DNA from 3 places in the Shewanella denitrificans OS217 genome. Region 3 is predicted to be linked to each of the others. Evidence: predicted binding sites of a transcription regulator. Region 3 holds the regulator's gene; each other region holds the start of a gene.
What was found. The regulator MetJ, encoded in region 3, represses methionine synthesis genes. The targets are predictions, from matches to a motif close to TAGACGTCTAGACGTCTA.
Positions count from the first base shown of each region.

Region 1: a site for MetJ is predicted at 924-941, ahead of metK (methionine adenosyltransferase). Genes of this name have one in related genera too.
Region 2: a site for MetJ is predicted at 1,222-1,239, ahead of metA (homoserine O-acetyltransferase MetA). Genes of this name have one in related genera too.

Region 1 is NC_007954.1:1,237,425-1,239,634, reverse strand. Features, by position in the region: gene tkt (transketolase) at 1-444, opposite strand, end outside; gene metK (methionine adenosyltransferase) at 985-2,136, shown strand.
Region 2 is NC_007954.1:3,098,801-3,101,010, reverse strand. Features, by position in the region: gene SDEN_RS13485 (nucleotidyltransferase family protein) at 1-183, shown strand, start outside; gene ompW (outer membrane protein OmpW) at 415-1,059, shown strand; gene metA (homoserine O-acetyltransferase MetA) at 1,292-2,210, shown strand, end outside.
Region 3 is NC_007954.1:699,372-701,581, forward strand. Features, by position in the region: gene SDEN_RS03205 (hypothetical protein) at 1-125, shown strand, start outside; gene SDEN_RS03210 (sulfite exporter TauE/SafE family protein) at 158-889, opposite strand; gene metJ (met regulon transcriptional regulator MetJ) at 992-1,306, opposite strand; gene metB (cystathionine gamma-synthase) at 1,507-2,210, shown strand, end outside.

The sequences.
Region 1 (2,210 bases), 540 kb from region 3:
AAAGTGATCGACGATATCATGGCCTTCACGGTTAAACTGCGCCGCTAAGGTTTTTTCAGCAATGGCCATACCGACCGCGTTGCTAATACCTGCGCCTAATGGGCCAGTGGTGGTTTCAACACCTGGGGTGTAACCGTATTCAGGGTGGCCTGGAGTCTTAGAATGTAGCTGACGGAATTGCTTTAGCTCTTCGATTGGCAAAGCATAACCGCTTAGGTGCAGTAAAGAGTAAATCAGCATAGAGCCGTGACCGTTTGATAAAATAAAACGATCGCGATCGACCCACTCAGGGTTCGTCGGGTTGTGCTTAAGGAAATCATTCCAAAGCACTTCGGCGATATCAGCCATACCCATAGGTGCACCAGGGTGACCTGAATTGGCTTTTTGAACTGCATCCATACTTAATGCACGGATAGCGTTAGCGAGTACTTTACGGGAAGACATGCTCTCTCCTGCTTGATTATGATGTTTGCTAGTATTGAGGTGCACTAGCAATTGTGGAGGCACATTTTCCCTTACTCGGCACTGTGACGCAAATTAAAAATTTTTGTGAGATTCATCTAAACGTCAGTTTGAGCCCCAAAAAGCCTTAATCACAGAGCATTTGTTAATAAATATATACCGCTTAAATGGCGTATCTTGCTGACTCTGCTAAATTTACTCAAGTGGTTTTATTCAGTATTAATCAAACTGGCAACACCAAACAAAAACGCATGTTAACCAATATAAATTATTAATCTTTGCGCTGAACAAACACAATTTAAGCGTTGGCAGAAAGTAAAATAATTCAATTGATTTCATAGCATTAATTGATTAGCCTTGAAAACTAACCGATGAAAAGATTGCCATTTTATCCCCCAAATCTTGAATGGGGGGGGTAAATTTTAGTTTAGGGGTGTTATCTGGCAAAAATTTCATTAAAATAGACGTCTAGATGTAGAAGCTTCTACACGTTCAAATTCCCCAAGACGAGATTTACCTATTATGGCAAAGCACTTGTTCACCTCTGAATCCGTTTCAGAAGGTCATCCAGATAAAATCGCCGATCAGATATCTGATGCGGTATTAGACGCAATTCTTGAGCAAGACCCAAAAGCTCGTGTTGCCTGTGAAACCTATGTTAAAACCGGCATGGTATTAGTGGGCGGTGAAGTCACCACCTCTGCCTGGGTTGATATCGAAGAAATTACCCGTAAAACCGTGCGCGAAATTGGCTACACCCATTCAGACATGGGTTTTGATGCAGACTCTTGCGCGGTATTAAACGCCATTGGCAAGCAATCACCAGACATCAACCAAGGTGTGGATCGTGCCGATCCTGCCGAGCAAGGTGCGGGCGATCAAGGATTAATGTTTGGCTATGCCAACAATGAAACTGACGTACTGATGCCAGCCCCTATTACTTATGCTCACGCATTAGTGAAACGTCAGTCCGAAGTACGTAAAGACGGTACCCTACCTTGGCTGCGACCAGACGCAAAAAGCCAGGTCACTTTTGCTTATGAAGACGGTAAAATTGTCGGTATCGACGCTATCGTGTTATCGACCCAGCACAGAGAAGACGTCACTCAAGCGGATTTGATTGAAGGTGTGATGGAAACCATCATCAAGCCAGTATTACCGGCGCAGTGGTTAAATAAAGACACTAAATACTTTATTAACCCAACGGGGCGTTTCGTTATTGGCGGTCCAGTAGGTGATTGTGGCTTAACAGGTCGTAAGATCATCGTTGACACCTACGGCGGCATGGCCCGCCACGGCGGCGGCGCGTTCTCTGGGAAAGATCCATCTAAAGTGGATCGCAGTGCAGCCTATGCTGCCCGATATGTAGCAAAAAACATCGTTGCTGCTGGTCTTGCTGACCGCTGTGAAATCCAAGTGTCTTACGCCATTGGCGTTGCCGAGCCTACCTCAATCAGCATTGAGACTTTCGGCACGGGTAAAGTGTCTGAAGAAGTGCTCATTAAGCTAGTTCGCCAGCACTTTGAGCTACGTCCCTACGGCCTAACGGCCATGCTAGACTTGGCTCGCCCTATCTATCAGCAAACTGCAGCTTACGGACACTTTGGCCGTGAAGGCTTCCCATGGGAAGCGACAGACAAGGCCGAAATGCTGCGCGCCGACGCTGGACTCTGATCGGTTCTAGGTTCTAGGTTCTAGGTTCTAGGTTCTGAAAATTGTCAGCCTAATATGAAAGCCAGTTGCTAACC
Region 2 (2,210 bases), 2.1 Mb from region 3:
ATAAGACTTGTGCCTAATTTAGTGTCTTTTGAATTCCATTTAGAAACCGCATTCGGCTTAGACAGCTTGTTTCAGCTGCAACTGAGTCATAACCCTCAAAGGCAATACCAGCAATTTCAAGCAAGGCTCGCCCAGAAACGCTGGCTTGAACGCTATCCCCAGTTAACCACTATCCCCAGTTAACCCAGTGCCTATTCAAGTATCTGAATAACCACCAAGCTAGGTTTAACAAGAATTATGAAGTAGTAATTATTTGTTTTTGTGAATTAGATCAAGACTCTAACTTATGATGACTCGAAGACTTTATGGGCTTGATCCAGATCAATATTCCATTGGCTCTTATGGGGCAGAGTAGCGACAACTGTAAAGGATATGAGGATTCATATCTGTCTGTCGCCCAAATGGAGTCGTAAAATGAATAATAACATCACCCTAGCTTTACTTGCAGCAGGTCTTATTACTGCAAGTTTTACTAATGTTGCTCAAGCTCATCAAGCAGGCGACATTATCGTCCGTGCTGGTATAGCAACCGTCGCGCCCAATGAATCTAGCCCTGTGGTTGCCGCCGTGGATGAATTCACTGTGGATACTAACACTCAACTAGGGCTTAACTTTGCCTATATGCTGACAGACAGTATAGGAGTCGAATTACTCGCCGCCTCGCCGTTTAGCCATGACATTTCCCTAGGATCCTTAGGTCAGATTGCCGAGACTAAGCATTTACCGCCAACACTAGTGGCCCAGTATTATTTTGGACAAGCCAGCAGCGTAGTGCGTCCTTATATAGGCCTAGGGCTTAACTACACCAATTTCTATGATAACGAATTCACCAATGACTTAAATGGTGCACTCACCAATTTAAGCATGACCTCATCTTGGGGCGTAGCCGCGCAGGTTGGCCTAGATTATAAGCTGAATAAAGACTGGTTAGTGAATGCCTCAGTGTGGTACGCCAAAATCCAAACCGATGTCAGCTTTGATATGGGCGGCATAGCGCAAAAGGTTGAAACAGACATAGATCCTTGGGTTTACATGGTGAGTGTGGGTTACAGCTTTTAAGGGCTAGCCTAAGATTAACTCTATGATTTACGCTAAGGCTAAGCAGGCCTTAAGCTGTGACAAGTCAAAACAACGCAGGAGCCAACAGGCTCCTTTTTTTGCTTACAGGTTTTGTTAATAGGTAAATAAGAAAATTTCTCATGGCTAAAAGTTAAAAGAAGGTAGACATCTAGACGTCCTTGGTTATGATGTTAGTGTGACTTTATCTTGACCATCTTATTTGGAGGCCAGTATGCCCGTAAGGATCCCTGATGATTTACCTGCAGCAGGCATTTTAGAATCAGAAAATATTTTTGTGATGTCAGAAACCCGCGCCGCCAATCAGGACATTCGACCGATGCGAGTGCTGATTTTAAATTTGATGCCAAACAAGATTGAGACTGAAACTCAGCTACTGCGCTTACTCGGTAATACCCCTTTGCAGGTCAATGTGGACTTATTGCGCATTCATGATAAGACATCGAAACACACCTCAATGGATCACATGAATAACTTCTATTGTGATTTTGAACAAGTGCGCCAGCGTAATTACGATGGCCTTATCATCACAGGCGCGCCTTTAGGGCAAATCGAATTTGAACAGGTGAGCTATTGGGATCACATTCGGGAAATCATAGATTGGTCTCAGACTCATGTCACCTCAGTGCTGTTTCTTTGCTGGGCAGCCCATGCTGCCTTGTATCATTTGTATGGTTTGCAGCGTCAGCTATTAACGACAAAATGCTCAGGAGTATTTAATCACAGCCGTACCCAAGCACTGCATCCCTTGCTGCGTGGTTTCGATGACGAGTTTTATGCGCCTCATTCACGTTTTGCCCAAATGGAGCTCGCACAAATCAAACAGCATGATGAGCTCGAAGTCTTGGCACAATCCAATGAGGCTGGTGCCTATATTATTTTAAGCCAAGATAATCGCAATTTATTTGTCACAGGCCATCCCGAGTACCAAAAAGGCACCTTAAGGGATGAGTTTATCCGTGATAGTCAAGAAGGCTTAAACCCAAGTGTGCCCTGCAATTATTTTCGTGATGATGACCCTGAACAAGACATTATCGCCCGTTGGCACAGCCACGGTTCGCTGCTGGTGAGTAATTGGCTCAACTATTACGTGTATCAGCTGACGCCTTATGATCTGTCTGATATGAGCGCCA
Region 3 (2,210 bases):
CTCAAGATGTGTTTGCCCTTGCGACTAAGTTGGATCTTAATCGCAGTTTTAGTGTGCAATTTATTGGTTTGCTGGGCAGTGATACCAGTAAAGGGGCGCTGTTAAAAACCTCATACCATTTTTAACCGCAATAGGCCGTGATGTCAGTGATTTTGTCTTAGTTAACTAGCGTCAGCACAGATTGTACTGTCAGCACCAAGGCGCTAAGGCTACAGAGGATTAATGTCGCGCTGCGAGTCTTTTGTTTATCAACTCTGCCCACTAATCTTCCCGCCACAAGAAATCCGAACACCACAGACGGCAGCAGCATGCAGGCAAGCCATAGATGACGCCAGCTCAATAAACCTGTGACGGCCAAAATAATTAACGCGATAAGGGAACTGAAGATAAAAAACGCGGACAAGGCGGCGCGAAACTGACTGGCATCTTTTCCTGAGAGTAAAATGGCCATTGGCGGCCCACCGATGGCAGCGATATTGCCAAAAATACCCGAAATAATCCCCGCAATAAATAAACTGGTGCGATTCACTGGCACGCTGAATTTAAACACACTCAAAATCACGGCAATAGCCACAATGGCGGCGATCACTAAGCCTAAGACGGCTTGTGGCGCTAAGATCAATAAACTTGCCCCAAGAAAGCCCCCGGGAATACGTCCAAGTAACGCATATTGCAGGCCATTAAATTCTAAATGGCCGCGCTCGCGGATCAAGGTGAGCACAGAGATGGCAAAGCCCATCATGATAACGGGTGCAGGTACCAGATCAGGCTCAACAAGATAAAGTAGCGGACTGGCTACGACGGCTAAACCAAAGCCAATTAGACTTTGAGTGATGGCGGCAAAGAAGATAATAATCGCCGCTAGGGCAAGGCTCAGGGGATCGATGATCAAGGAGAAGGCCTAAAGTAAACTTGCCGAAAATTTGGGTTAGCGCATTGTTAGCCAACTAACCCTGTGTTACTTGCTAGGTATGACTTTGCTTAAGCGGGTTTATTCTAACTCTTCCCACTCTAAGCCCATAGCTTCCATCATTTTCTTGGCTTCACTGGGTATACCGTCAATTTGATCTTTTGATAGATCCTCATCATTGGGAAGAGGTTGCCCAGTATAGGCATGCAAGAAGGCTTCACAGAGGAGTTCACTGTTGGTTGCGTGTCTTAGGTTACCCACCTGGCGACGAGTGCGTTCATCTGTCAGTACTTTGAGTACTTTTAACGGAATAGACACAGTCACTTTTTTTACTTGCTCGTTCTTTTTGCCATGCTCGGCGTATGGGCTAATATATTCGCCATTCCACTCAGTCATTAACTCACCCTTAACTTGAAATTCGGTGCAGATTTTAACCCCTTACAGGCCACAGTCAAATTATTGCTACTATTTGTTGTTGATTGCAAATAGATTTCTTTACTTTTGGACGTTTAGATGGCTAAAGTGCTTGACCAGGCCTAGACTTACGCGTAGATTTAGCCATCTAGACATCTACACTGCAAATTGATGGAGTCCACATGAGTCAGCATAAATTAGCCACCTTGGCCGTTCGTCACGGCATAGAGTCGGATACTCAGCATGGATCTGTGGTGCCACCGATTTATTTGTCGACCAATTACAGCTTTGAAGGGCATCAACAGCCCAGAGAGTTTGACTATAGCCGCTCGGGCAACCCAACGCGTAACTTATTGGCAGAGGCGCTGGCAAAGTTAGAGCAAGGTCATAGTGCAGTTGTCACTTGTACTGGTATGGCGGCCATCACCTTAGTCACCAGTTTGTTAGCCCCTGAAGATGTGTTAGTCATCCCCCATGATTGCTATGGCGGCAGCTACCGATTGTTTACTCACTTGGCAGCTAAGGGCAGTTTTAAGCTCGTGGTTATCGATCAAAATGACGCTAATGCATTGGCAGACGCTCTGCAGCTTAAGCCTAAATATGTTTGGCTAGAAACTCCGTCGAATCCACTGCTTAGGGTGGTGGATATCAGCGCAATTTGCCAACTGAGTCATCAAGTGGGCGCTAAAGTGGTGGTGGATAACACCTTTCTTTCCCCTGCATTGCAACAGCCATTAACCCTAGGGGCTGACATAGTGGTGCACTCCACCACTAAATACATTAATGGTCATAGCGATGTTGTTGGCGGCGCCGTGGTGGCTAAAGATGCCGACATTGGCGAGCGACTCGATTGGTGGGCAAATACCTTAGGTTTAACCGGTAGCGC